DNA from 4 places in the Micromonospora sp. NBRC 110037 genome. Region 3 is predicted to be linked to each of the others. Evidence: riboswitches for the same ligand, from Rfam matches in the RefSeq annotation. Region 3 holds a riboswitch; each other region holds the start of a gene.

Region 1 (6,719 bases), on a different contig from region 3:
CCCTGACCGGGACTGTCGTCCTGATCAGGGCCTTCACGTTGGAGCGGGTGACGGGAATCGAACCCGCACTGTCAGCTTGGGAAGCTGATGTTCTGCCATTGAACTACACCCGCAGCGGCACCACTCTACCTGAAGCCCCCCACCCCCGTGCACTCAGGTGCGCGCGCCACCTCGGCGAGGTGGCGGCATCGGCGGGCGGTTGACCCAGCCACCTCCCCGAACTGGAGTGGATCAAGCACTCACCGGCGCCGGCAGGCGCGAAGTTGCACGTCGGAAACGTATGGGCATTCTCAAATGCATCGATGGGATGTAACGTCTGCCCCACGTTTCCGCACCGGCGTGACACACCCCCTGGCACGCCGTCAGAAAGAGGTGGGCCCATGGGACTCCGTCCCAACCTGCTGACCCGGCGTACCGCCGGTGTCGCGACGTCGACCCTCGCGCTGCTGCTCAGCACCGCCGCCGTCGGCGTCGTTCCCGCTGCTTCGGCCTTCTCGGCCGCCCCGGCCGGCGTCTGCGCCGAGCCTGCTGACGCCCACGCCGACGAGCACGCGAACGCTCGCGTCGCGAAGGGCGGCAACGCCAAGCTCGACCCCAACCACCTGACCGCCAAGCAGGTCCAGGACCGGGAGGCCGACCTCGCCGCCGCGCAGCGCGAGCGGGCCAACTTCCGGACCGGCGCGGTCACCCCGCTGGCCACCGTGACGATCCCGGTCGTCGTGCACGTCATCCAGGAGAACAGCACCCGGGCCGGCGGCAACATCACCGACTCGATGATCAACCAGCAGATCACCGTGCTGAACCAGTCGTACGCGGGCTCGACCGGCGGCGCCGCCACCGCCTTCGGCTTCCAGCTCACGAAGATCAACCGGGTGACCAACCCGTCGTGGTACCCGATCGTGCAGGGCTCCTCCGCCGAGCGCTCGATGAAGACCTCGCTGCGTGAGGGCGGCAAGAACACGCTGAACATCTACCTCGGCGAGCTGAGCGACAGCCTGCTGGGCTGGGCGACGTTCCCGAAGCGGACGCTGGACAAGATGGACGGCGTGGTCGTGCTCAACGAGTCGCTGCCCGGCGGCACCGCCACCAACTACAACCAGGGTGACACCGGCACCCACGAGGTCGGCCACTGGCTGAACCTCTACCACACCTTCCAGGGCGGCTGCTCCGGCTCGGGCGACAGCGTCTCCGACACCCCGGCCGAGGCGTCCCCGGCGTACCAGTGCCCGACCGGCCGCGACACCTGCTCGACCGCCGGCAAGGACCCGATCACCAACTTCATGGACTACACGTACGACTCCTGCATGTACCAGTTCACCGCCGGCCAGGCGAGCCGCATGCTCACCGCGTGGAACGCCTACCGCGCAGCCTGACCGCCTCGTACCGCGTACCGGTGCCGGCCCTGTCCTCGGACGGGGCCGGCACCGCTCGTTTCGGGGTCGGGGTCAGGCGGCCGGGCGGCGGGTGTCGAAGCCGTGCCGGCCGCGCCGGCCCTCCGCGCCCACCGGCTCACGCCGGGCCGGTTCGGCCCCGAGCGGGTCGAGCCACACCCGCACCTGCGGCGGAGCGGCGCCGGGCTGGGCGACAGGGTCGCGCCGGGTCAGCATCGCCGCCTCGACTGTGAACTCGAACAGCCGCCAGTCACCATGTGGCGACGCGCGGGCGATCCGGGCCAGCCGCGTCACGGTGGCCGGGTCGGTCACCGGCCGCGCGCGCCCCGCGACGTACGCCTCGTCGTCGCTCTCCTCGGGCGGGAACGAGTGCAGCGCGTAGCGGCCGTCGCGTTCGAGGTCGCGGCGCTTCGGCGAGTCGATGACGAAGCACCATAGGCCGTCGTCGGTGAACACCGGGGAGACCGGGTGGACGCGGGGGCCGCCGTCGGCGCGGACCGTGGCGAGGTAGCCGAAGCCCGGCCCGTACTGCTGCATCAGGAGGCGGATCTCGCCGGCGAGGCGGGGCTCGTCGGCGGCGAATTCGGACCAGGAAGCCATGCGGACATCCTATCGAACACGTGTACGAAGAAGTAGTGCGACACGCAGGTCACCCATACCGGTCGCTATGGTGTTCCGATGCTGCTCTCCGACCGCGACCTGATCTCCGAGATCAAGGCCGGCACGCTCGCGCTGGAGCCCTTCGAGCCCACGCTGGTGCAGCCGTCGAGCATCGACGTACGCCTGGACCGGCTCTTCCGGGTCTTCAACAACCACCTCTACACACACATCGACCCGTCGGTCCAGCAGGACGACCTCACCTCGATGGTGGAGGTGCCCGAGGGCCAGCCGTTCGTGCTGCACCCGGGCGAGTTCGTGCTCGCCTCCACGCTTGAGGTGATCTCGCTGGGCGACCAGCTCGCGGGCCGGCTCGAGGGCAAGTCGAGCCTGGGGCGGCTGGGGCTGCTGACCCACTCGACAGCCGGCTTCATCGACCCCGGCTTCTCCGGCCACGTCACGCTGGAGCTGTCGAACGTGGCGAACCTGCCGATCACGCTCTGGCCCGGCATGAAGATCGGCCAGCTCTGCATCTTCCGGCTCTCCTCGCCGGCCGAGCACCCGTACGGCTCGGCCGTCTACGGCTCGCGTTACCAGGGGCAGCGCGGCCCGACGCCGAGCCGGTCCTGGCAGAGCTGGCGCACCTGGCCGACGCGCTGACGCCGCCCGCAGTTGTTAAGAAGGGCCCCCTCCTCTACCGGAGGCGTTAAGAGGGGGCCCTTCCTTACACGCGGCCGTAGCTGTTGATGTCGCCGTCGTCGACCCGCTTCATCGTGATGGGCTTGCCGGACTGGGAGGCGTGCACCACCCAGCCGTCGCCCACGTACATCGCCACGTGGTGCAGGTCGCTGTAGTAGAAGACGAGGTCGCCGGCGCGCAGCTCGGCCCGGCTGATGCGCTTCGTCACGCCGTGCTGCTGGCGTGCGCTGTGCGGCAGTGAGACGCCGCCCTTGGCCCAGGCCGCCATGGTGAGGCCCGAGCAGTCGAAGTGGTCCGGGCCGGCGGCGCCCCAGACGTAGATCTTGCCGATCTGGGCGCAGGCGAACTTCACCGCCGCTCCGGCCGGGCCGGCGGGATAGCCGGCCGGGCAGGGCGCCGGGCGCAGCGGGCCGCCGCCGCCCTTGCCGTACACCTTGAGCCGCAGCTTCTCCAGCTTGGCGATCTCGGCGTCGATCTGCTTCTTCTTCGCCGCGAGCTGGGCCTCGGTGCGCGCCAGGCCGGCGATCATCTCGTCCAGCGGCTTCTTCTTCGCCGCCAGCTCGTCGCGCAGCGCGGCGACCGAGCGCACCTGCTCGTGCTGGCGGTGCGCGAAGCGGTCGAGCAGCTCCAGGCCGTCGACCAGGTCACCGGGTGAGCGGCTGCCGAGCAGCGCGTTGACCGTGGAGAGGTTGTCGGCCTTGTAGGCGTCGGCGGCGAGGCCGCCGACCTGGCCGAGCGCGGCGTCCACCCGGGCTTGCAGGGGTGCGATCTGCCGGCCGAGCGCGTCGGCCTGCCTGCGCCGCGCGGCGAGCTGCTCGCGTACGTCGTTGACCTGCTCGATGACCGGTTCGAGCTTGTTCCAGTCGCGGTCGATCTGGGCCTCGATCTCGGCGACCGAGGGTTCGGCGTGTGCCGCAGTGGCGCCGCCGGTCAGTACGACGGCGGTGCCGACCAGTGCGGCGAGGGCGGTGGTGAAGCGGGACCAGCGGGAACGCGGCGCGACGCTGGACCGGTCGACCGACCGGTTCGACGACGGCCGCGGGGCATGGAGTGCCACCGGGCGTCCGTACTCCTTCTTCCGTACCGCCTACCGGGTTAGCTGACGGATTCGGGCGGGAAGGGAGCCGCCCTACCGCAGCAGTGCTGCGGATTCACCCCAGGTACCTGGTTCCCCGGCTCGCCCGGAGGCGACTCGGCGGTGTCGGACCGTCACCGACCGGGTTGGACGATGAGACGTGCGGCCGACGATTCACCAGAGTAGGGACCACCGTTATCGATCCGCAACTTCCAGCGCCGTGACACTCCGTACGCAATCCAGCGCCACACCGCGCACGGAGGTGAAATTTTCTTTCACGACTGATTACTTACTGGAAAGGTATTGACCATCGCGGGTGTGCGGAGTGAGGGTGGAAACGCAGTGACCCCCATCCCTGTCCAGGAGGTTCGATGCACCTCTCCGCCCCGCCGTCGGGCAGACGGATACTGCTCGCCGCCGCCGTGGCCACGGCCACCGCGCTGGCGACCACCGGCCCGGTTACCGCCGCGCCGGACACGTCCGCGCCCGCGAGCGACCGGCAACAACAATACGCCGCCGCCGCGGCCGAGTACGGCGTGCCCCAGAACGTGCTGCTCGGTGTCTCCTATCTGGAGTCCCGCTGGGACACCCACCCGGGTCAGCCCAGCACCAGCGGCGGCTACGGCCCGATGCACCTGACCGACGCCGCGCACATCCTCGCCACGCCGGGCAGCGCCCACGTCGACGAGGACGAGGACCCGCGCGGCGACGACTCCCGGCCGCTGAAGCTCGACCCGGCCACCGCCGCCGCGCCGACGCGGGAGACGCCGCTGCCGAGCGCCTCGCTCCAGACGCTCGACGCGGCCGCCGCGCTCACCGGGCTGGACGCGGGGACGCTGCGCACCGACCCGGCCGCGAACATCCGCGGCGGCGCGGCGCTGCTGTCGTCGTACCAGAAGGCTCTGGGCGGGCCGGTCGGCGCCGGCACCGACCCGGCGGCCTGGTACGCCGCGGTGGCCCGCTACTCCGGCGCGGACACCGCCGACGCGGCGGCGGCCTTCGCCGACGAGGTCTACGACCAGCTCGGCCAGGGCGCCACCCGGACCACCGACGACGGCCAGCGGGTCACGCTCGCCGCCACCGCCGCGAAGCCGGACCGCTCCCGGCTGGCCCGCCTCGGCCTGCGCACCGCGCAGCGGCCGGACGGACTGGAGTGCCCGGTCCGGCTGGCCTGCGAGTGGATTCCCGCGCCCTACGAGCAGCTCAGCGACGACCCGGGCGACTACGGCAACCACGACCTGGCTGACCGGCCGAAGCAGCAGAAGATCGAGTACATCGTCATCCACGACACCGAGGGCTACTTCGGCCCGAGCGTCGACCTGGTGAAGCGGGCCGACTACCTGGGCTGGCACTACACGCTGCGCTCGGTGGACGGCTACATCGCCCAGCACATCAAGACCAAGGACGTGGGCTGGCACGCCGGCAACTGGTACGTCAACGCCAAGTCCATCGGCCTGGAGCACGAGGGCTTCGCCGGCCAGGGCACCTGGTACACCGAGGCGATGTACCGCACCTCCGCCAAGCTGGTCCGCCACCTGGCGCTGAAGTTCGGCATCCCGATGGACCGGCAGCACATCATCGGCCACGACAACGTGCCCGGCATCACCGCCGCCAACGTGGGCGGCATGCACTGGGACCCGGGGCCCTACTGGGACTGGTCGCACTACTTCGACCTGATGAAGGCGCCGTTCCGCGGCACCGGCACGGCGAAGACCGGCCTGGTCACCATCGACCCGGACTTCGCCACCAACCGGCCCGCGTTCACCGGCTGCAACCAGCAGCCGCCGGGCGTCCCGACGCCCACCCCGCCGGCGCAGCCGTGCCCCTCGCGCGGCTCCTCCGCGGTGATCCTGCGGACCGCGCCGAGCCCGGACGCCCCGCTCGTCAACGACCTCGGGCTGCGCCCGGACGGCACGCCGGACACCATGTACATCTCCGACCACGGCGCCCGCGCCTCGGCCGGCCAGACGTACGCGCTCGCCGGCCGGCAGGGCGACTGGACCGCGATCTGGTACCTCGGCCAGAAGGCGTGGTTCCACAACCCGGCCTCCGCGCCCACCGCCAAGTGGGCCACCGGCTTCGTGGTGACCCCGCGGCCCGGCAAGGCCACCATCCCGGTGTACGGCCGCGCCTACCCGGAGCAGTCCGCCTACCCGGACACCATCCCGTACCAGGCCATCTCTCCGCTGCAGTACACGTTCGCCGCCGGCCAGCGGTACGCGGTCGGCGGGGTGCTGCCCGGCGAGTACTACCGGGCGGTCTCGTTCGACGGTTCCGCGCCGGGTGACCGGACCGTGGTACGCGGGAAGAACCAGTACGTGCAGGTCCAGTTCGGCCACCGGATCATGTTCGTGAACCTGGACGACGTGCTGATCCTGCCGTCCCCGGTCGGCGCGCCGCGCTGACCCCTCCCCGAGAACGCGAAGGCCCCCGGTCCATGCGGACCGGGGGCCTTTCGGTGTGACCGAGGTCAGGTGACCCGGACGAAGCCGGCGAGCGGCTGGGTGTTGATGCTCGACACCTGGACCGGCTTGCCTGTCCGGGGCGCGTGCACCATCACCCCGTTGCCGAGATAGAGCCCGACGTGATGCAGATCGGAGCCGAAGAACACCAGGTCACCCGGGCGCGCCTCGGAACGGGACACCTTGCGGCCCTCGTTCCACTGCGCGCCGGTGAAGTGGGTGAGCGAGATGCCCGCCGCCTTGTACGCGTACTGCGTGAGGCCGGAGCAGTCGAACGCGTTCGGGCCGGTGGCACCCCACACGTACGGGTCGCCGACCTGGGCGCACGCCGTCGCGATCGCGGTACGCGCGGCGCTGCTCACCACGCCGTCGATCTTCGGGCAGCCCGCCGGGCGGATCGAGGTCACCGGCAGCATGGCGGTGAGCCGCTTGATCTCCGAGTCGATCTGCTTCTTCTTCGCCGCGAGGTCGTTCTGCTGCTTGGTCTCCAGCTCG
Region 2 (7,415 bases), on a different contig from region 3:
GCTCGTACAAGGCGTGGCTGGACGGGTACGGCTCGTCGCACACCGACACGCTCAGTCAGTCGGTGACGATCCCGGCCGGATGCCGCGCGACGTTCAGCTTCTGGCTGCACATCGACAGCGCGGAGACGACCACCGGCACCGCGTACGACAAGCTCACCGTCAAGGCCGGCAGCACCACGCTGGCCACCTACTCCAACCTGAACAAGGCCACCGGCTACGTGCAGCGGTCCTTCGACATCTCGTCGCTCGCAGGCACCACGGCGACCATCTCGTTCAGCGGCGTGGAGGACAGCTCACTGCAGACGTCCTTCGTCGTCGACGACACCGCGGTCACCCTGAGCTGACCGTGGCGTAGCGCGGCCGGTCGTCGTCCTCCCGGCGGCCGGCCGCCTCGTCGTGCCGGGCGGTGCCGCGTCGCGCCTGGCCGCGTGCGGTCGGGTCAGGCCGGACGCCCGGCCTGGGACGCCGTGCCGCGGTCGCGGTGGATCCGCGCGGCCGCCTCGTGCATCGCGCGACCGAACAGCTCGGCCTGGTCACCCATGCTGCCGAGCCGGGCGGCGAGCGCGTCGGCGTCGGCCCGCGCCGACGCGCTGACCCGGGCGTCCAGCTCGGACAGCGCGGCGTTGGCGGCGGCGGTGACATGTCCGCAGAGGACGTCGAGGGGCTCGCCGGCCAAGTCCGGGTCGATCGTCACGGAATCCAGCCGGCCACCCTGAACGGCGACCGCGCGGACCCGGCCGTCGGCTGCGGTGCCCTCGGCGCGCAGCAGGTCGCCCGGCTCGCCGTCGGCGTGCTCCGAGGCCCGGGAGCGCATCGCGGTGAGCGCCTGCTGCGTGCGGGTCAGCAGTTCGTCGATGCTCGCGGCCGCCGAGAACGGATCGTTGGTCATTTCCGCGCTTTCTTCACGTCTGAGCCGATCATCGTGACCCTAGCAACCGGCTCCGACGAATCGCGGTCAGCGGCCGTCACGGGTGGCGTCCGGTGCCGCGAGCAGGCCGGACACCGGCGGCGCGGCGTGTCGCGGACGGCCGGACGCCCGGCCGGAGCGAACCGGCCGGGCGTCCGGACCAGATCAGCGCAGACGGAGCCGCTGACCGGGGAAGATCAGGCCGGGGTCGTCGCCGACCACTGCCCGGTTGCGCTCGTGCAGGGCACGCCAGCCACCGTCGACCCGCTGCGCCACGGCGATCTCCGACAGCGTGTCCCCGCGCCGGACCACGTACGTCCCGGCCGACGGCTGCGGCGCCGCAGTCGTCGCGGCCCGCTCCGGCGCGGTCTTGCGCGTGGCGGCCCGCTTCGGGGCGGACTTCTTCGAGGTGGCCTTCTTCGGGGCCGCCCGCTCGGACCGGGTCGCCGCGGCGTTCGCCGAGCCGCCCTTCTTGCCGCAGACCGGCCACGCGCCGATGCCCTGGCCGCGCAACACCTTCTCCGCGACGGCGATCTGCTCGGACCGGCTGGCCAGGTCGGCGCGGGCGGCGTACTTCTGGCCGCCGTAGCCGTTCCAGGTGGCGCGGGAGAACTGGAGCCCGCCGTAGTAGCCGTTGCCGGTGTTGATCTTCCAGTTGCCGCCGGACTCGCAGCGCGCGACCGCGTCCCAGTTGACGCCCGCGCTGGCCGGAGCGGCCGGGCCGAACAGGCTCGCGGCGCCGACGACGGCGCCGGTCACCACCGCACCGAGAGCGGTACGGCGGCTTCGGGCCGAGTATGCAGTTGCCATGTGGATTCCTCCACGCCGACGAGGTGAGCTGTCGGGTTCGGGCCGAGGAGCCCGGCCGCCGGTGGCGGCTTCACCCCGAGGTGACGATGCACCGTGGAACGTGTGGTTCCCCCGCTCCCGCACGAGGTTCGGTTACCGGGGCCGGCGGCGGGATTTGGCGTTTCCGGCCCGCGGTGCCCGCGAATGCGGGCGAAACCGACGCTAAGGACGGTTTGCGACGATCGTCCACTTCTTGTGACGGTGTTCACCCGGCCGGGCTACCACCTGTGGAGCTACCGTGGCAGGGCCGAGCAAGATCACGGGAGGGGCGGGACGGATGACCGATCACGGACACGAGCTCACCTTCGGCGGCTTCATCACGCCCGCCGCCGGGCAACCCGACCAGGTGGTGGCGCTGGCCACGCTCTGCGAACAGGTCGGGCTGGACCTGGTCACGTTCCAGGACCACCCGTACCAGCCGGGCTTCCTGGACACCTGGACGCTGATGTCCTACGTGGCCGCCGTCACCGAGCGCATCCGCCTGGCCGGCAACGTGCTCAACCTGCCGCTGCGCCAGCCGGTGGTGCTGGCCCGCAGCGTGGCCAGCCTGGACCTGCTCACCGGCGGCCGGGTCGAGATGGGACTCGGCGCGGGCGCGTTCTGGGACGCGATCGAGGCGACGGGCGGGCGGCGCCTGTCCCCCGGCGCGGCGGTCGAGGCCCTGGACGAGGCGATCCGGGTGATCCGCGAGGTCTGGGACACCGACCGCCGCGGCATGATCCGCGTCGACGGCGAGCACTACCGGGTGGTCGGCGCCAAGCGCGGTCCGGCGCCCGCGCATCGGGTGGGCATCTGGGTCGGCGCGTACAAGCCGCGCATGCTGCGCCTGGTCGGCCGCGCCGCGGACGGCTGGCTGCCCTCCCTGTCCTACCTGCCCAAGGGCCCCGACGAGCTGCCCGCCCTGAACGCGCTCGTGGACGAGGGCGCCGAGGCTGCCGGGCGCGACCCGGCCGAGATCCGCCGCATGCTCAACGTGACCGGCACGTTCGCGCGCTCGTCGGCCGGCTTCCTGGCCGGCCCGCCGGAGCAGTGGGTGGAGGAGCTGGCCGGGCTCACGCTGGAGCACGGCGTCACCACGTTCATCCTCGGCAGCGACGAGCCGCGCGCGATCCAGATCTTCGCCCAGGAGGTAGCGCCGGCGGTCCGCGAGCTCGTCGCCGCCGAGCGCACCGCGCCCGGCAGCGGGGCCCGCGCGGTCGCCGACGACACGGCCGCCACCGGCGGCGCGGCCACGCTGGCGGTCACCCCCACCCCCGACCCGGGGGTACGTCTGAGCGCGCGCCGCCCCTGGGACGAGTCGACCCGGCCGACCGCCCCGCCGCCTCCGGCCGGCCAGGTCTACCCACCCCGGGGGCAGGCCGCCGGGCAGCACCTGGTGGACGTGCACGACCACCTGCGCCAGGAGCTGGCCCAGGTGCGCGACCTGCTGGAACAGGTCAAGCGGGGCGCCGTCTCGCCGGGCCGGGCGCGGGCGGCGCTCAACGAGATGACCATGCGGCAGAACAACTGGACGCTCGGGGCGTACTGCGCGGCCTACTGCACCATGGTCACCCAGCACCACGGGCTGGAGGACGCCTCGATCTTCCCGCACCTGCGCCGCTCCGAGGCCGGGCTGGCGGCCGTGCTCGACCGCCTCGAGGAGGAACACGTGGTGATCCACGGGGTGGTGGAGGGCGTCGACCGGGCGCTCGTGGAACTGGTCCACCGGCCCGGCGACTTCACGCAGCTCCAGGAGGCGGTGGACCTGCTCACCGACACGCTGCTGTCGCACCTGTCGTACGAGGAGCACCAGATCGTCGAGCCGCTGGCCCGGCACGGCTTCTTCCCCGGCCAGCTGTGAGGTAGCTGACTTTTGATTTCCTAAGTCAGGGGGTACCGTCGAAGCCATGACGGACCTCCTTGCCCAGCGTGACTCCTGGTCCACCGCCAACTGCTCGATCGCCCGGGCGCTGGAGGTGGTCGGCAACCGCACCACGCTGCTCCTGCTGCGCGAGGCGTCGTTCGGCACCCGCCGCTTCGACGACTTCGCGCGGCGGGTCGGCGTCAGCGAGCCCGTCGCCGCCGCACGCCTCAAGCAGCTCGTCGCCGACGGGCTGCTCGACCGGCGCCCCTACCGCGAGCCCGGGCAGCGTACCCGCGACGAGTACGTGCTCACCGCCAAGGGCAGCGACCTGATCCCGGTGCTGGTCGCGCTGCGGCAGTGGGGCGACACGTACGCCGCCGACGAGGCCGGCCCGGCCGTCCGGCTGACCCACGACGAGTGCGGCGCGGCCGTGCACGCCCGGCTGCGCTGCGACGCCGGACACGACGTACCGCCCGGCGAGCTGGCCGTCCTGCCCGGTCCGGGCCTGCTGTCCGCCTGACCCACCTTCCTTCCCCACCCCTCGGAGCGAGACATGAAGATCGCTGGAAGCACCGCCCTGGTCACCGGCGCCAACCGTGGCTTCGGCCGGCACCTGGCCGCCGAACTCGTCGCGCGCGGCGCGACCGTCTGGGCCGGCGCCCGCAACCCGGACACCGTCGACCTGCCCGGCGTCACCCCGGTACGCCTCGACATCACCGACCCCGCCTCGGTGGCCGCCGCCGCGGAGCGGGCCGGCGACGTGACGCTGCTGGTGAACAACGCCGGCGTGAGCACCGGCGCCGACCTGCTCGACGGTGACCTCGCGCAGATCCGGCTGGAGCTGGAGACGCACTACCTCGGCACGCTGTCGGTGGTACGCGCGTTCGCGCCCCGGATCGCGGCGAACGGCGGCGGCACGATCCTGAACGTGCTGTCGGCGCTGTCCTGGTTCACGATCCCCGGCGTCGGCGCGTACGGCGCGGCCAAGGCCGCCGAGTGGTCGATGACGAACGCGCTGCGCCTGGAACTGGCCGGCCGGGGCGTCCGGGTCGCCGGGCTGCACGTGGGCTACATGGACACCGAGATGGCCGCCGCCGTGCCCGGCCCGAAGGCCCACCCGGCCGACGTCGCCCGGCTCGCCGCCGACGGCATCGAGTCCGGCAGCTACGAGATCCTGGCCGACGACGTCGCCCGCCGGGTCCAGGCGGGGCTGTCCGGTGGGGTGGCAGCGCTCTACCCCGCGCTCCCCTGAACAGACCCGTCTCGCCGAGGTGGCGGGGTCAGAACCCGTCCGATGCCGCCACTTCGGCGCAATGGTGTCGATCAAGCGCAAGCCACGACAACCGCCCGGACACAGCCGATCAACAGCCTTCGACAAGAGCCCGACATCAGCCGACGCTCGCCAAGCGGCGCTCCGTCAGATCCACCCGCTCGACACCTGCGCATTGGGGCCGCCCCGCCGACGCGGGCCCGCAAGACCATCTCCGCCAGAGCCCTCACTCATCTAGAGCCCCGAGCGTCCCTCCAACTGCGATCGATCTTCCTCATTCCGGGACGCCCCAGGTGATCAACACCAGCTCGGCGAAGTGGCGGGGTCAGAGCCCGCCTGATACCACCACTTCGGCGAGCTGGAGTCGATCAAGCGGCAGCCAGCCGCCCGCACGAGCCCGGCGAAGGACTGACCCGACAACCACCCGGATCGACTTCCCGGCGCTTGATCGACACCAGCTCGCCGAGGTGGAGGCATCGGGGGCACCCAGATACCGCCACCTCGGCGTAGTGGAGTCGATCAAGCGGGCCGGGTCGGGTCGGGCTACAGGCCGCGGGCCAGGCGGTCGGCCAGGATGCGGGTGAACCGGGCCGGGTCGGCCAGCTCGCCGCCCTCGGCCAGCAACGCCATGCCGTACAGCAGCTCGGCGGTCTCGGTCAGCGCGGCCGTGTCGCCGCCCTCACCGTGCGCCTTGCGCAGCCCGGTGACCAGCGGGTGGGCCGGGTTCAGCTCCAGGATCCGCTTGACCTGGGGCACTTCCTGGCCCATCGCCCGGTACATCTTCTCCAGCGTCGGCGTCATGTCGTGCGCGTCGCCCACCACGCAGGCCGGCGAGGTGGTCAGCCTGGTGGACAGGCGCACCTCCTTGACGCTGTCGGCGAGCGCGCCGCCGAGGAACGTGAGCAGGTCGGCGAACTCCTGCCGTTCGGCCTCGGCCTTCTCCTTCTCCTCCTCGGTCTCCAGGTCCACCTGGCCCTTGGCGACCGAGCGCAGCGTCTTGCCGTCGTACGCGCCGACGCGCTCGACCCACACCTCGTCCACCGGGTCGGTGAGGATCAGCACCTCGTAGCCCTTGGCGCGGAACGCCTCCAGGTGCGGCGAGTTCTCGATGGTGGCCCGGTTCTCGCCGGTGGCGTAGTAGATCTCGCTCTGCCCGTCCTTCATCCGCTCCACGTACGCCCGCAGCGTGGTGGGCTCGGCCGGGTCGTGGGTGCTGGCGGCGCGGACCAGTTCCAGCAGCGTCTCGGTGTTGTCCGGGTCCTCCAGCAGACCCTCCTTGACCACCGCGCCGAACTCGGTCCAGAAGGTGCGGTACGACTCGGCGGACATGTCCTTGAGCGTGGCGAGGACCTTCTTGACCAGCCGGCGGCGCACCGCCCGGATCTGCCGGTCCTGCTGGAGGATCTCCCGGGAGATGTTCAGCGACAGGTCGTGCGCGTCCACCACGCCCTTGACGAAGCGCAGGTAGTTGGGCATCAGCGCGTCGCAGTCGTCCATGATGAACACGCGCTTGACGTAGAGCTGCACGCCGCGGCGGCCCTGCGGGGAGAACAGGTCCAGCGGGGCGTGCGACGGCAGGAACAGCAGCGCCTCGTACTCGAAGGTACCCTCGCCGCGCATGTGGATGGTTTCGAGGGGGTCGGCCCAGTCGTGCGCGACGTGCCGGTAGAACTCCTTGTACTCGGCCTCGTCGACCTCGTCCCGCGAGCGCGCCCAGAGCGCCTTCATCGAGTTGAGCGTCTGCTCCTCGCGCGTGGTGGCGCCGTCCTCGCCGGGCTTGTCGACCGTCATCCGGATCGGCCACGAGATGAAGTCGGAGTAGCGCTTGACGATCTCCCGGATCGTCCACTCGGCGGTGTAGTCGTGCAGGTTGTCCTCGGTGTCGACGGGCTTGAGGTGCAGCGTGACCGAGGTGCCCTGGGGTGCGTCCTCGACCTCCTCGATCGAGTACGTGCCCTCGCCGGTGGACTCCCAGCGGGTGCCGCCGGACTGTCCGGCGCGGCGAGTCAGCAGCGTCACCTTGTCGGCGACCATGAACGTGGCGTAGAAACCGACGCCGAACTGGCCGATCAGCTCCTGGGACGCGGCGGCGTCGGAGGACTCGCGCAGCTTGCGCAGCAGTTCGGCGGTGCCGGACTTGGCGATGGTGCCGATCAGGCGGACCACCTCGTCACGGGTCATGCCGATGCCGTTGTCCCGCACGGTGAGCGTACGGGCGTCCTTGTCGGCCTCGATCTCGATGTGCAGGTCGGAGGTGTCGGCCGGCAGGTCCTTGTCGACGAGCGACTCCAGCCGCAGCTTGTCCAGCGCGTCGGACGCGTTCGAGATCAGTTCGCGCAGGAAGACGTCCTTGTTCGAGTAGATCGAGTGCACCATCAACTGCAACAGCTGACGGGCCTCGGCCTGGAACTCCAACGTCTCGACCCCGTCGCTCACACCGGCTCCTTCCCTCTGGCGGCTCCTACGGCGGAAAGGATACGAGGGGTGACCGCTGCGGCACGCACCGGCCGCCCCGGAACTCGACTGGTACAACCAGTTGACGGGTT
Region 3 (7,415 bases):
GGCACTCGATGGGCGGAATGACGGTGATGGAGTACGCCCACCGCCACGCCGACCGGTTCGCGGCGCGTACCGCCGGGCTGGTCTTCGTCTCGACCACCGCCGAGGGGCACACGCACACCGTCTACGGCCTGTCCCCCCGCATCACGAGGTTGATCCGGCTCGCCGAGACCACCGGCGCCGGGGTGCTGGCCCGGTGCGGCGGCTGGCGGCCACCGCACGCCCTGCTGCGCGCGCTGCGCCCGAGCATCCGCTGGATGCTGTTCGGCGACCGCTGCGACCCCGCGGACATCCGGCTGGTCACCTCGGCGGTGGCCCGGGCCACGCTGCGCTCGATCGGCGGGTTCCGCGCCTCGATCGGGGCGCAGCACCGGCTGGAGACGCTCGCCGCGCTGGGCGGGCTGCCGGCCGCCGCGCTGGTCGGGGACCGGGACCGGCTCACCCCGCCGCCGTGCGCCGAGTCGATCGCGGCGGCGCTGCCCACCACGGAGCTGACCGTCTGCCCGGGCGCCGGTCACATGCTGATGATGGAGCGCCCGGACCAGGTGAACGACGCCGTGGCCGGGGTGCTGGACCGGGTGCTGACCGGCCGTCCGGCGGCCCGCCTCTGAGCGTCTCCCGCTCCGGAACGGCACTGACGTACGCCACGCGGACGGCATGCCCCGGCGCTGCGGTTGCCGAGGGCCCGTACCCTCATTCAGCCCGTCGTGCCGTCCGACCACAGGAGCATCCGCGTTGACCGACCAGACCACGCTGGACCGGGAGATCGCCGCCGAGCAGCGCCACCTCGACCGGGTGTACGCCCGGCTGGCCGAACTGCGCCGGTCGGCGGCCGACGCCGAGCGGGAGGGCTACCGGCTGGCCCGGGTCGGCAACTTCGGCGCGCTGGTCGAGCGGGATGCGATGGTCTTCCACGCCGCCCAGCGCCGGCACGTGCTGGACGCCGAGCACGAGGGGCTGGTGTTCGGGCGGCTGGACCTGCGTACCGGGCAGGTGCTGCACGTCGGCCGCCTCGGCGTGCGGGGCGTGGACGCGGAGACGCTGGTGGTGGACTGGCGGGCGCCCGCCGCCGCCGCGTTCTACCAGGCCACGCCCGCCGAGCCGCGCGGCGTGGTACGCCGGCGCACGATCCAGTCGGCCTCGGAGAAGGTCACCCGGATCGAGGACGACCTGCTGGACCCGGAGGCCGCGCCGCCGGACATGGCGGTGGTCGGTGACGGAGCGCTGCTGGCCACGTTGTCCCGGGCCACCGGCCGGGGCATGCGCGACATCGTCGCCACCATCCAGCGCGAGCAGGACGAGGCGATCCGCTCCCCCGGCAACGGCGTCACGATCGTCTCCGGCGGCCCGGGGACCGGCAAGACGGCGGTGGCGTTGCACCGGGCCGCGTACCTGCTCTACTCCGACCGGGCCCGGTACGCCGGCGGCGGCATCCTGGTGGTCGGCCCGTCCGGCGTGTTCGTCGAGTACATCGCCTCGGTGCTGCCCTCACTGGGCGAGGAGACCGCCACGCTGCACTCGCTCGGCTCGCTCTTCCCCGGCCTGTCCGCGTCGCGGACCGACCCGCCGGACGTGGCGGCGGTGAAGGGCTCGCTGCGGATGCGCCGGGTGCTGGAACGCGCGGTCCGCGACGCGGTGCCGGACTCCCCCGCCGAGCTGCGCCTGCTGTACCGGGGTGAGCTGCTGCGCCTGGAGCGCCCCGCGCTGGACGCGATCCGGGACCGGACGCTGGCCCGGGGCGCGCGCCGCAACGAGGTACGCCGGGCGGCGTTCGACGCGGTGCTCGCCGCGCTCTACGCGCAGGCCCGCACGCTGCGGGTGGGACGGCTGCCGGAGCAGCCCGCGTTCGAGGACGAGATCATCGAGCGGCCGGAGTTCCGCGAGTTCCTCAAGGCGTGGTGGCCCCGGCTGCACCCCCGGCACGTGCTGGACTGGCTGGCCCGCCCGGACCGGCTGCGCCGCTACGCCGGGGGGATCCTCTCCTCGGCCGAGATCCGGTTGCTCGGGCAGGCGTACCGCACGCTCGCGACCGACGGGCTGACGGTGGCGGACATCGCGCTGCTGGACGAGCTGGACGCGCTGCTGGGCAAGCCGGTGCAGCGGGCCCGGCCCAAGCGCGACCCGTACCAGCTCGCCGGTGGCGTGCGCGAGCTGAGCACGTACGCCGATCGGCAGCGCGCCGCCCGCGCGGCGGCCCGGGAGCGTCCGGCCGACTACCGCGACTACGCGCACGTGGTGGTGGACGAGTCGCAGGACGTCTCGCCGATGCAGTGGCGGATGATCGGCCGGCGCGGGCGGCTGGCGTCCTGGACGGTGGTCGGCGACCCGGCGCAGACCGCCTGGACCGGCGACCCGCAGGAGCTGGACCGGGCCCGGGACCAGGCGCTGGGCCGGCGCAAGCGGCACCGCTACGAGCTGACCACCAACTACCGCAACTCGGCGGAGATCTTCGCGGTGGCGGCGGCGGAGATCCGCCGGCTCTACCCGGATCTGCCGCTGCCCGACGCGGTCCGGTCCACCGGCGTTCCGCCGGTGGAACGCACGGTGCCCGCCGCCGAGCTGCCGGCGGCCACCGTCGAGGCGGCCGAGGCGCTGCTCGGCCAGGTGGAGGGCACCGTCGGCGTGATCACGCCGGTGCCGCGCCGGGACGAGGTGGCCGGCTGGCTGGGCGCGCTCGGCGCGGGCCGGCTCCAGGTGGTGACCAGCCTCCAGGCCAAGGGCATGGAGTACGACGGCGTGGTGCTGGTGGCGCCGAGCGAGATCCGGGCCGATCCGGGCTCGGGCGTGCGCACGCTCTACGTGGCGCTGTCCCGGGCGACCCAGCGCCTCACCACGCTCGACCCGGTGGGGTGAGGGGCCACGCCCGCGCCACCCACAGTTCACTTGCATACATAGCGATGTGAGCATACATTGGGCCCGGCCGGTACGCGGCAGGGAGGGTGTTGGCGTGGGCGCAGGTCATGACCACAGCAGCGCGGTGGCCAACGCGGCACACCGCCACGCAGGCCGGCTCTGGGCCGCGTTCGCGCTGCTCGCCGTCCTGATGGTGGTCGAGGCGGTGGCCGCCTTCACCACCGGCTCGCTCGCCCTGCTCTCCGACGCCGGGCACATGTTCACCGACGTGCTCGGCATCGGCATGGCCCTCGCGGCGATCACCGCCACCCGGCGCGCCGGCACCGACCCGCAGCGCACGTTCGGCCTCTACCGGCTGGAGGTGCTCGCCGCCCTCGCCAACGCCGTGCTGCTCGGCGCCGTCGCGGTCTACGTCCTGATCGAGGCGGTACGCCGCTTCGGCGAGCCGCCGGAGGTGCTGGCCGGCCCGATGCTCGTGGTGGCGGTGCTCGGCCTGCTCGCCAACATCGTCGCCTTCGCGCTGCTGCGCGCCGGGGCGAAGGAGAGCATCAACCTGCGCGGCGCGTACCTGGAGGTGCTCGGCGACCTGCTCGGCTCGCTCGGCGTGATCGCCGCCGCGCTGGTCATCGCGGTGACCGACTGGTGGTGGGCGGACCCACTGGTCGCCGTCGGGATCGGCCTGTTCATCCTGCCGCGCACCTGGCGGCTCGGCCGGGCCGCGGTGCGCATCCTGGTGCAGGCGGCGCCGGAGCACCTCCAGGTGACCGCCGTGCACGACCGGCTGGCCGCGGTCCCCGGCGTGGCCGAGGTGCACGACCTGCACGTCTGGACGCTCACCTCGGGCATGGAGGTGGCCTCGGCGCACCTGACCACCGACCCGGGTGTGGACCCGGCCGGGGTGCTGGCCGCCGCGCGGACGGCGCTGCACGAGGACTTCTCCATCGATCACGCCACGTTGCAGGTCGAACCCGGAGCGTCAGCCGGAGTGTGCGGAAAGACCGAGTGGTGATTAGGGCAGACTTAAATCACCGTGACTGCTGTACACTTATGTCGGTTTTGCCCCACCATGCGGCACTGCGCAACGGAGCCACGCCCGGGCCGCGCCGGTAGGCTCGGTCGCGGCCGCAGCCACCGGCGTCACCGGCGCAGGTGGGGTGGCCGTCGCCTAATCGCCCGAAGGGGCGAGCCGGGGAACCACGTACGTGGGGTGCATCCGCGTCAGCGGTAGGGATCTTCCGTCCCGAACCCGTCAGCTAACCCGGTCGGCGGTTGACGGAAGGACATGTGAATGCCCCCAGTGGCACCTGTACGACGGACGGCCGCCCGGTTGGCGGCCCTGCTCGTCGCGACGCTGACTGTCGGCGTCGCGACCGTTCCGGCCTCCCCCGCCTCGGCGGCGCCCCGGACCGCCCTGCTCGCCGCCGCGCCCGGCGACGACGAGGGCGGCACGCCCGAGCTGCGCGCCCAACTCGACGCGGCCAGCAAGGGCTGGCTGGAGGCGAAGGCCGCGCTGAACCGGTCGGTTAACCGCCAGAAGCAGCTCAACGACCAGCTCGCGAAGGTCGGCGCCGAGCTGGCCGTACGTGACGCCAAGGTCGGTGAGATCGCCGGGGTGGCGTACCGCGCCGGCCGGCTCGGCACCGCCGCCGCGCTGCTCGACAGCAGCAGCCCGGCGGGCTTCATGGACCGGGCCGCCACGCTGGAACAGGTCGCCGCGCACGAGGACCGCACGGTGCGCGAGCTGATCACCACCCGGGACGAGGCCACCCGCACCCGGGCCGCGCTCGACACCGAGATCCGCGAGCAACGCAAGCAGGTCGAGGTGATGGGCAAGCGCAAGGAGCAGGCCGAGCGCGCGCTCGAAGTGGCCAATGAACGTTCCGCCCGCAACAACAGCAGCGGCGGCGGCAGCGTCCAGGGCACCTCAAGCAAGAACGCGAAGCCCGCGCCACGCAACTCGGACGGCTCGTGGCCGTCGGAGTCGTGCAGCGTCAACGACCCGACCCCGGCCAACGGCTGCATCACCCCGCGGACGCTGCACGCGCTGCAGCAGGCCAAGGCGGCCGGTTTCACCAGGTACGTCTCGTGCCACCGGCCCAGCGGCTCGGGCGAGCACCCGAAGGGGCGGGCCTGCGACTTCGCCGCCCAGAAGAACGGCTTCGGCGGCGTGGCCAGCGGCGGTGACCGGACGTACGGCAACAACCTGGCCGCGTACTTCGTGCGCAACGCCGACCCGCTCGCCGTGCTCTACGTGATCTGGTTCAAGCAGATCTGGCTGCCCAGCAGCGGGTGGAAGTCGTACAGCGGCGGCAACGGAGACCCGTCCAGCGACCACACCAACCACGTGCACCTGTCGGTGTACTAGCGCGCTCCCGGGGGGCCGGCCGGATCGGGCCGGCCCTCCAGCGTCGCGCCGAGACGGGCCGCCAGGCTCAGGTGAGCCGCCCGGGCCTGGCGGAACGCGTACCCGAACAGCGGCGCCGGCGCGGTGAGCGTGATCTCCACGTCGATGCGCACGGTGCCGTCGGGCTCGTCGCGTAGCCGGGTGTGGTTGCGCACCGTCGTCGCCGGCTGCTGCCGGGCGACAGTGACCACCTCGTCCTCGCTCGCGACCAGCACGTCCGCCTGGTACGTGACCGGGAAGTGCAGCGGGCCCAGTTGCAGCCGGTCGGTGATCGCGTAGCTGGCCAGCGCGCCCGGCCGGGCCGGCAGCTGCCGGACCCGGACGATCAGCGGATGCAGCTCGCCCTGGCGACTCAGGTCACCCAGCAGTGCCACCGCGTCGGCCCGGCTGCACCGGGCCTGCACGGTGTAGCTGAAGCTGTCGCTGCTCTGCAAGCGGGCCCCCTCGCCGTCGTACGTCGCGACGATCGTCCCGTACCGACGCCGGGCTGGCAACGGGTAGAAGGTCCCCTGGCCGCAGGGGGTGCGAACGGCGCTCAGGCGCCGGGCAGCACCTCGGGGGTGTCGTCGGCGAACCACGGCTCGGGAGCGCCGAAGAGGCCGAGCAGGCCGGTCACCCAGAGCTGCCGGTGCACGAACCGGCTCGGCTCGGTCACCACGAGCTTGACGCCGCTGACCTCGCAGGTCTGGAAGCCGGCCACCATGGCGCTGATGCCGACCGAGTCGATGAACGTGACGAGCCGCATGTTCAGCTCGATGCGCGAGGGACGGCCCTTCGCGAGCACCTCGGCGATCGCTTCCCGCACCTCGTACGCGGTGTCGACGTCGATCTCCCCACGGGGCGCGATCTGGACGACACCACCCGGCCGCACCGACTTCACGATCGACAGGCTCACGCGAGCACCTCCACTCGCCCTTGACGGGCGCCTCATCAGTACGCGGGCCGCGACCGAGAGTATTCCTCCAACGGCCCGGTCGCCACCCCCCGGGATGAGCAATTCGCGAACTGGGCACACCTGGGCGCTCCCAATCCGGACCTCCGGGTTCCAGTTTCCCCTTCGACGCGGGCCGCGGCCAGCCGTACGGCCGGTCGGACCCGTCGATCCGCCGACCAGGGTAGCGGGCGCGCGCACGTCCCGTCGGCACCGGTCCCGGCGCGTTCGGGTGGTTCGTCCCGTTCGCTGCTCACGAGCCGGGCACCACCGCGAGGGTTTGCCGCGTGCGCCGGTGGGGCACTGCCCCGAGACAGTGAACGCGCCGGATGGACACCGGAGTCCGAAGTGGCCGCCGGCCTTCGGCACCCGAGGAGGTAGAACGATGTTCGGATCCAACCTGCTGGACCGCCGGGGCAAGGCCGAGCGGGTCGCCGACCAGGCGTGGCAGCACCTGCTCTCCGCGGCCGGCTCCGCCGGTGACAGCGTGCGCGACGCCACCCGCAGCGCCCGCCGCAACTCCTCCGGCTTCGCCGACGACGCCACCGACCTGGTCGGCTCCGCCGCCGAGGAGGCGCGCCGGCGGGCCACGCTCGCCTTCGACGCGCTGGCCGGACGCCGGCCCGCCCTGCCCTGGACGCTGCTGATCGCGGCGGCGCTCGCGGGCGCGGCGATCGGCTGGGCCGCCGGCACCGCCGCGCGCGCCGCGGGCAGCCGCGACCGCGCCGCGGACGAGATCGAGTTCGTGGACGTGGACCGCCCGAACTCCCCGGCCGGCCTGGACGGCTGAACCCCACCCGACCGGCACGGTGGCCGCTCCCGGCACTCCCGGGGGCGGCCACCGTGCCGCGTGGTGCTCTCCCCCACCCGGACCGGGTGAGGGCCGGTCACCCGGGAAACGCGCAGGATCGCGGGTGCGGGACCGCGTGCCCGCGCCGCCATCGACGGAGGGAGAGCCGGATGGCCACCGACACGATCACGCGCACCGACCGGGACATCCAGTCCGCGGTGCTCGACGAACTGACCTGGGAGCCCCGGGTCGGCCCGGACGAGATCGGCGTAACCGTCACCGAGGGCGTGGTGACGCTGACCGGCCGGGTGGACAGCTACGCCAAGAAGTGGGCTGCCGAGCGGGCCGCGCACCGGGCCGCCCGGGTCCGCGCGGTCGCCAACGACCTCGCCGTCCAGATCGCCACCGCGGCCGGCCGGGAGGACCCGGAGATCGCCGTC
Region 4 (7,415 bases), on a different contig from region 3:
CGGCTGGTCGGCTTCACCGCGTCGGCCACCGCGAGCACGCCCCGGGCCCGCCCGTCCCAGCCGGCCAGGATCGCCGTCCGGCCGGCGGCCTCCGCGCCGGTCGCGGCCCGCGCGATCTCCTCGGGTACGTCGAGACCCCGCTCGCGCAGCAGCCGTGCCCGGCCGACCACCACGGTCCGGCCGTCCACGGTGCCGGTCACGCCCAGCCCTTCGGCGTTGGCGAACCCGCCGACCGGCGGCAGCGGTCCGGCTTCGGCCGCGGCCTCGGCGACGGCCCGCGCGATCGGGTGCTCGGAGGCGGCCTCCAGCGCGCCGGCCACCCGGAGCAGTTCGTCGGCGTCCTCGCCGTCGGCTGGCAGCACCTCGGCCAGCGCCATCCGGCCGGTCGTGACGGTGCCGGTCTTGTCCAGCACCACGGTGTCGACCCGGCGGGTGGACTCCAGCATCTCCGGCCCCTTGATCAGCACCCCGAGCTGCGCGCCGCGTCCGGTGCCGACGAGCAGCGCGGTCGGCGTGGCCAGGCCGAGCGCGCACGGGCAGGCGATGATCAGCACGGCCACCGCGGCGGTGAACGCGGCGGTCGTACCGGAGCCGGTGCCGAGCCACCAGCCGAGCGTGCCGGCGGCCAGCGCGATCACGATCGGCACGAAGACGCCGGAGATCCGGTCGGCGAGCCGCTGCACGGCCGCCTTGCCGGTCTGCGCCTGCTTCACGAGCCGTGCCATCTGGGCGAGCTGGGTGTCGCCGCCGACCCGGGTGGCCCGGACGACCAGCCGGCCACCGGCGTTCACGGTCGCGCCGGTCACGGTGTCGCCCGTCCCCACCTCGACCGGCACCGACTCGCCGGTGAGCATGCTGGCGTCGACGGCCGAGGTGCCCTCCTCGACCACGCCGTCGGTGGCGATCTTCTCGCCGGGCCGGACCACGAACCGGTCGCCGACCGCGAGCCGGTCGACCGGGACCCGGACCTCCTGGCCGCCGCGCAGCACCGCGACGTCCTTGGCCCCGAGTTCGAGCAGGGCGCGCAGCGCCGCCCCGGCGGTGCGCTTGGAGCGGGCCTCGAAGTACCGCCCGGCCAGGATGAACACCGTCACCCCGGCGGCGGCCTCCAGGTAGATGTTGCCGGCGCCGTCGCCCCGGGTGATGTCGAGGCTGAACGGGTGCTTCATCCCGGGCATGCCGGCGTCGCCGAGGAACAGCGCCCAGAGCGACCAGCCGAACGCGGCGAGCGTGCCCAGCGAGACGAGCGTGTCCATGGTCGCCGCGCCGTGCCGCAGGTTGACCAGCGCGGCGCGGTGGAACGGCAGCCCGCCCCAGACCACCACGGGGGCGGCCAGCGTGAGCGAGGCCCACTGCCAGTAGTCGAACTGCCAGGCCGGGACCATGGCGAGCACGATCACCGGCAGCGTGAGCACGGCGGAGACCCAGAGCCGGGTACGCGCGACACGCAGCTCGTCCGCCGGCTCCCCGGCCGCTGCGGCCGCCTGCTCGGGCGGGGGCGGCACCACGGCGGTGTAACCGGTCTTCTCGACGGTGGCGATCAGGTCGGCCGGCGCGATGTCGTCGGCGTACCGGACGGTGGCCTTCTCGGTGGCGTAGTTCACTGTCGCCTCGACGCCGTCCATCCGGTTGAGCTTCTTCTCGATCCGGGCGGCACAGGACGCGCAGGTCATCCCGCCGATCGCCAGTTCAATCAGGTTCGGCGCGGTGGACAGCGTCTTTCCCGTGGCAGTCATCGCGGCACCTCCGGCGCTCAACTGTGCCCGTGCCCCGGCGTGCCGTGTCCGGCGTCCGGGGTCGGTGCGGTGGTGGATACCGGCGCGGTCCGGTCGCCGGCCAGGACGGTGAATTCGGCGGTGTGCACCGCGTCGCCGTGCCGGAAGTCCAGGTAGAGACGGTACGCCCCGGCCGAGGGCACCTCGGCGGCGAACGTGATCGCCGGACCGGCGGGGGTGCGCCCGTCGCCGGGTGTGCCCTCCGGGTGCACGTGCAGGTACGCCAGATCGCCCTGCCGCAGCGCCACCAGGTGCCCGTACGCGCCGAGGTAGGGCTGAAGGTCGGTGACCGGTCTCCCGTCGCGGCTGACGGAGAGCGTGAGCCGGCTGGTCCGGCCCGGCTCCGGCGTGCCGGTCAGGGTGACTGTGTAACCGTCGACGGTGGTGCTGGTCACCGGCGCCGGCAGCGGCCGGGCGGCCAGCTCGCCGGGGACCGTGACGTCCAGGCCGAGGGTCAGCGGCTCGCCGCCTTCGGGCGTGAAGTCGGCGAACGCCCGCCACACCCCGGGGCCGTCGAGCGGGGAGGCGACCCGCCAGGTGCCGTCGCCGGCCATCTCCGGGTGGACGTGCCGGAAGCCGGACAGGTCCCGGCGCGCGACGATCAGGTGCATGCGCTTGTCGTGGGCCACCTCGAAGCGGGTGACCGGCGTGCCGTCCGGGCCGGTGATCCGGAAGGCGAACTGCCCGGCCGGCGCGGTGGCGGGCTGGAGCGTGTAGCCGCCTTCGGAGACGAGCAGCCCGCCGGGCAGGTGCGCGTCGGCGCCGTTCTCGTCACCGTGACCGGTGTCGCCGGTCCCGTGGTCGCTGCCGCTGTCGTCGTGGCGGGTCTCGGCGGCCGGGGCGACGGGATCGGCCAGGTTGCCGATCCCGTACGCCGCGCCGAAGACCGCCACGAGGCCGAGCGCGAAGCCGCTGAGCTTCGTCGCCGTGTTCATGGTTTCTCCTCGGTTCTGCGGGTCCCGTGGACCCGTCACGCACCGACGAGGTCGTAGCCGGCCTCGTCGACCGCCGCGCGGACGGCGTCCGTGTCCAGCGGGTTCTGACTGGTGACGGTGACCCGGCCGGTGGCCAGGTCGACCTGGACGCCGGTGACGCCCGGAAGCGCGCTCAGCTCGGTGCTCACCGAGTTGACGCAGTGGCCGCAGGTCATGCCGCTCACCTGGTAGGTGCTCTCCATGTCGCCCTCCGATCTCATACCCCCTGGGGGTACAGCCGGAACGTTAGCATACCCCCGAGGGGTACGCTATCCTCGTTCTCATGACCGCTCCGTCCAGCCCGACCCGGGGCTACACCGCCAGCAAGGACCAGCTCCTCGCCCGGCTCCGCCGGATCGAGGGTCAGGTCCGTGGCATCGAGAAGATGGTCGAGGACGACCGTTACTGCATCGACGTGCTGACCCAGATCTCGGCCATCCAGGCGGCGCTGGACAAGGTCGGCCTCGGCCTGCTCGACGGGCACGCGCGGCACTGCATGCACGAGGGCGCCGCCGAGGGCCGGGCCGACGAGATGGCGACCGAGATGATGGCCGCCGTCGGCCGCCTGATGAAGCGCGGCTGAACGGGACCTCCGCCCCTCCGAGCAGGGCACATCGACCCGCGCCGACGCGCCCGTGCGGCCGTACCGTCGAAGTGGCGGGCAGGCCGGCCCCGGCGGACCCGCGGTGACGGACGGAGGGCGGCCCGATGATGTGGCAGAGCCCGATGATGGGCTGGATGTGGATCTGGTCCCTGGCGGTGCTGGCGGTGCTGGCAGGGCTCCTCTGGCTGGCCGTGCGGTGGACCGGCCCGCAGCGGTCCGGGCCGACGGCGGCCCGGCGCATCCTCGACGAGCGGTACGCCCGCGGCGAGATCGACGAGGACGAGTACCGGCGACGCCGGGCCGGACTGGCCTGACCCGCGCGGGGCGCGCGTCACCGGTCACGGTGTCCGGGAGCACCCAGCCGGGCTGCCTACCATGTCGGGGCGACGACCCGGACGTGGTCGACACGTCCGCGCCGGCCCGGTGACCAGACCGGTCCGGCGGACCAGGCGTCGCCGCGACCGTTGGGAGAGACGCCTTGGGTGCCGACCACACCCGCCCCGCACCGCCCACGCCACCGGGCGTACGGCGGCTGCTCGTCGCCGTGGTGGTGCCGCTGTTCGCGCTCACCGTGATCGCCGCGCTGGTGCTCTGGCCCCGGCAGGACCGGGAGCCGGTCGGCGGCGCGGACGTCCCCCGCTACCACGGCACCGTGACCCGGGTGGTCACCGAACCCTGCCCGCCGACGCCGGAGGCCCCGGAGGGCGCGGGCGGCCCCTGCGGCACCGCGACCGTCGCCGCCGAGCAGGGCCCGGACGCGGGACGGCAGGTCGAGACGCCGCTCCCGGCCGGACCGGGCGCGCCCCGGGTCGAGGTCGGCGACAAGATCGTCCTGGTCGAGCTGATCGACCCGGCCGACCCTTCGATGAAGTCCTACAACATCGCCGAGCACCAGCGCGGCACACCGCTGATCTGGCTGCTGGTGCTCTTCGCCGCCGCGATCGTGGCGTTCGGCCGCTGGCGCGGGCTCGCCGCGCTCGGCGGCTTGGCGGCCAGCTTCGCCATCCTGCTCGGCTTCGTGCTGCCCGGCATCGGTGGCGGCCAGCCGCCGCTGCTGGTGGCGATCGTGGGCGCCGCGTTGATCATGTTCGTGGTGCTCTACCTGACGCACGGGATCACCGCGCAGACGTCGGTGGCGGTGCTCGGCACGCTCGGCAGCCTGGTGATCACCGGCGTGCTCGGCCTGCTCGCCACGTCCGCCACCCACCTGACCGGCTTCGGCAGCGAGGACGCCACCACCCTGTCCATGTTCCAGGGCGACGTGGACCTGCACGGACTGCTGCTGGCGGGCATCATCATCGGCTCGCTGGGCGTGCTGGACGACGTCACCGTCACCCAGGCGGCCACCGTCACCGAACTCGCGCACGCCAACCCGGGGCTGTCCCGGCGGCAGCTCTACCGGGCGGCGACCCGCGTCGGCCGGGCCCACATCGCGTCCACCGTCAACACCATCGTGCTGGCGTACGCGGGCGCGTCGCTGCCACTGCTGCTCCTGCTGGTCGCCGACTCCCGCCCGGTGAGCCAGATCCTCACCAGCGAGTTCCTCGCCCAGGAGATCGTCCGCAGCGCGGTGGCCACGCTCGGCCTGATCGCCGCCGTACCGCTGACGACCGCACTGGCCGCGATCGTGACCACCGCCGGACGGCGCGCGCCCGGTCCGGAGCCGGCGTCGCCCGTACCCCCGCCGCCCCGTCCGCCGGCCGGACGCGACGACGCGCTGGAGGCGCTCGGCGGCGGAAAGAGTACGGAGGCGACATGGTGACACTCCGCACGGTGACCATCGATTTCAAACGCGACGCTGGTCACGGTGCGCCACGGCGAAATCTCGCTATTGGTCGGCTTCCGGACGTAGATCCGCAGGAGTGCTGTCGGGTAACCTCGCTGCCGGTCACCGCCGAAGGCGCGCACCGGCGCCAGCGGTGCCGCCGCCCAATCGCCTGCGGGCGAGCCGGGGAACCAGGTACATGGGGTGAATCCGCGCGAGCGGTAGGGGCCACTTCCGTCCCGAACCCGTCAGCTAACCCGGTCGGCGGCCGACGGAAGGGAACACTGTGACGCCACCCCTGCGCCGCTGGCTGACACCCCTGGTGGCCGTGCTGGCCTCGCTGGCAGTGCTGGCCGGGCCGAACTCGGCGACGGCGGCCCCCGCCGCGGCGGCCCCGAAGCCGTCCGGGCACGAGGAGGACGGCGAACCACCGCTCATCACCGAGGCGATCGACAGCGCCAACCGGAACTTCCTCCAGGCGAAGGCGAAGCTGGCCAAGTCGCAGGACCGCCAGCGGCGGCTGGCCGCCGAGGTACAGGCGGCACAGGCCGAACTCGAGGCGCTCAGCCCGCAGGTCAACCAGCTCGCCGCCCAGTCCTACCGGACCGGCCGGATGGGCGCGATGGCGATGCTGCTGGAGAGCAACTCGCCCGACTCGTTCGTCCGCCGCGTCAACGCCCTGGACGAGCTGAACCTCCTCAACGCGCAGCGCCTGGCCGCCATCAACGCGGTCAAGAACCGCGCCGAGACGGCCAAGATCGCGCTCGACGCCGAGGTGCGCGAGCAGGAGAAGCAGAAGAACGCGATGGAGCGCGAGAAGGTGCAGGCCGAACGCGCCCTCAAGCTCGTCGGCGGCCTCGGCTTCACCGGCGGCCTGGTCGACGCCACCTCACCGGTCGCCAAGATCGGCCCCGGCCGCACCGCCGACGGCGGCTGGAAGGCCGAGTCGTGCAGCGAGAACGACCCGACCACCTCGGGCTGCATCACGCCGCGGACGCTGCACGCCTACAAGGAGGTCCGGCGCGCCGGCTACACGCGCTTCGTGGGCTGTTACCGGCCGGGCGGGCCGTGGGAGCACCCCAAGGGCAAGGCGTGCGACTGGTCGCTGCAGAACAGCGGCTTCTCACCCTGGCACAACAACGACACCCGCAAGTACGGCAACGACGTGGCCGCCTTCCTCATCCGCAACGCCGACCGGCTGGGCATCTACTACGTGATCTGGAACCGGCAGATCTGGTTCCCGGCCACCGGCTGGAGGTCGTACAGCGGGCCGTCGAACCACACCGACCACGTCCACATGTCGATGCTCTGACCTGGACGCAGCAAGAAGGGGCCGCCCCCGTGGGCGGCCCCTTCGTCGTCCGGCGCTCCGGTCAGCCGGCCAGCGCCGCGTCCGCGTCCGCCGGCGACGAGGGAGCGGGCAGTGACGCCGGGACCTGCGCCACTGTCCGCACCTCGCCGCCGGAGAGCCGGTACGACATCCCCGCCACCGTGCACCGGCCCGCCGCGACCCGCTCGGCCAGCACGGAGGACCGGGCCAGCAGCGTCTCCACGGTCTGCGCGATGTGGACGTCGATGATGCCGTCGAGGTCGTCGATGCCCTGCCGGGCGGCGCGCAGCAGGCTGGGCGAGACCGCGTCCACCACCGCTCCCAGGTGCCCGGCCGGAGCGGCGCCGGTCCGGACCCCCTCCCGGGCGGCCTGGACCGCGCCGCAGGAGTCGTGCCCGAGCACCACCACGAGCGGCGTGCCCAGCACGGTGACCGCGTACTCGACGCTGCCGAGCACCTCGGGCCCGGCGGTGTGCCCGGCGGTACGCACCACGAAGAGGTCACCGAGACCCCGATCGAAGATGATCTCCGCGGCGAGCCGCGAGTCGGAGCAGCCGACGATCACCGCGAAGGGGTGCTGGCCGTCGGCCACCGCCGCCCGGTGCCCGGCGTCCTGATTCGGATGCTGCGGCACACCGGTGACGAACCGGTGGTTGCCGGCACGCAGCTCGGCGAGCGCCTGCTCCGGGCTTCTCGGCGTCATCTGCCTCACCTCGTCTACCTGCGGAACGACCAGGCCGGACGGCCTCGCGACTTCACGGTCACACGGCGTCAGGGGCACGTCAAGATTCGTGATACGCATTTCATACTTTCCCGTGCCGGCCCGCGTCCGATTCGGGTCGGCAGCGTCGATGGCCATAGCATGGCCACCATGGCGACGACACCAGGTGAGGACGGGAGCCGCCGCAACTGGACCTTCCTCACCAATCACGGACATGTGCTGCTGGCGATCGCGCGCAACCCCACG

What was found. A riboswitch is a leader RNA that binds a small molecule or an ion and turns the genes downstream of it on or off. The one in region 3 is predicted to bind cyclic di-AMP.
Region 1: linked by a shared signal. The riboswitch ahead of A4R25_RS22615 (NlpC/P60 family protein) and the one ahead of A4R25_RS24555 (hypothetical protein) in region 3 are both predicted to bind cyclic di-AMP.
Region 2: linked by a shared signal. The riboswitch ahead of A4R25_RS05570 (transglycosylase family protein) and the one ahead of A4R25_RS24555 (hypothetical protein) in region 3 are both predicted to bind cyclic di-AMP.
Region 4: linked by a shared signal. The riboswitch ahead of A4R25_RS27770 (hypothetical protein) and the one ahead of A4R25_RS24555 (hypothetical protein) in region 3 are both predicted to bind cyclic di-AMP.

Annotation. Positions count from the first base shown of each region.
Region 1 is NZ_BBVA01000008.1:92,541-99,259, forward strand. Features, by position in the region: tRNA gene A4R25_RS22595 (tRNA-Gly) at 40-113, opposite strand; gene A4R25_RS22600 (zinc metalloprotease) at 381-1,373, shown strand; gene A4R25_RS22605 (pyridoxamine 5'-phosphate oxidase family protein) at 1,446-1,991, opposite strand; gene dcd (dCTP deaminase) at 2,070-2,648, shown strand; gene A4R25_RS22615 (NlpC/P60 family protein) at 2,713-3,744, opposite strand; cyclic di-AMP (ydaO/yuaA leader) riboswitch at 3,758-3,895, opposite strand; gene A4R25_RS22620 (N-acetylmuramoyl-L-alanine amidase) at 4,134-6,167, shown strand; gene A4R25_RS22625 (C40 family peptidase) at 6,233-6,719, opposite strand, start outside.
Region 2 is NZ_BBVA01000002.1:1,449,712-1,457,126, reverse strand. Features, by position in the region: gene A4R25_RS05580 (M4 family metallopeptidase) at 1-344, shown strand, start outside; gene A4R25_RS05575 (YbaB/EbfC family nucleoid-associated protein) at 440-889, opposite strand; gene A4R25_RS05570 (transglycosylase family protein) at 1,073-1,717, opposite strand; cyclic di-AMP (ydaO/yuaA leader) riboswitch at 1,716-1,861, opposite strand; gene A4R25_RS05565 (LLM class flavin-dependent oxidoreductase) at 2,034-3,596, shown strand; gene A4R25_RS05560 (helix-turn-helix domain-containing protein) at 3,643-4,119, shown strand; gene A4R25_RS05555 (SDR family oxidoreductase) at 4,153-4,851, shown strand; gene htpG (molecular chaperone HtpG) at 5,413-7,305, opposite strand.
Region 3 is NZ_BBVA01000009.1:123,406-130,820, reverse strand. Features, by position in the region: gene A4R25_RS24570 (alpha/beta fold hydrolase) at 1-608, shown strand, start outside; gene A4R25_RS24565 (AAA family ATPase) at 733-2,850, shown strand; gene A4R25_RS24560 (cation diffusion facilitator family transporter) at 2,945-3,859, shown strand; cyclic di-AMP (ydaO/yuaA leader) riboswitch at 4,003-4,134, shown strand; gene A4R25_RS24555 (hypothetical protein) at 4,139-5,215, shown strand; gene A4R25_RS24550 (SRPBCC family protein) at 5,212-5,748, opposite strand; gene A4R25_RS24545 (STAS domain-containing protein) at 5,790-6,149, opposite strand; gene A4R25_RS24540 (hypothetical protein) at 6,571-6,975, shown strand; gene A4R25_RS24535 (BON domain-containing protein) at 7,146-7,415, shown strand, end outside.
Region 4 is NZ_BBVA01000012.1:102,197-109,611, forward strand. Features, by position in the region: gene A4R25_RS27740 (cation-translocating P-type ATPase) at 1-1,736, opposite strand, end outside; gene A4R25_RS27745 (hypothetical protein) at 1,754-2,710, opposite strand; gene A4R25_RS27750 (heavy-metal-associated domain-containing protein) at 2,746-2,952, opposite strand; gene A4R25_RS27755 (metal-sensitive transcriptional regulator) at 3,033-3,332, shown strand; gene A4R25_RS27760 (SHOCT domain-containing protein) at 3,458-3,667, shown strand; gene A4R25_RS27765 (YibE/F family protein) at 3,832-5,115, shown strand; cyclic di-AMP (ydaO/yuaA leader) riboswitch at 5,270-5,401, shown strand; gene A4R25_RS27770 (hypothetical protein) at 5,405-6,430, shown strand; gene A4R25_RS27775 (carbonic anhydrase) at 6,492-7,151, opposite strand; gene A4R25_RS27780 (MarR family winged helix-turn-helix transcriptional regulator) at 7,311-7,415, shown strand, end outside.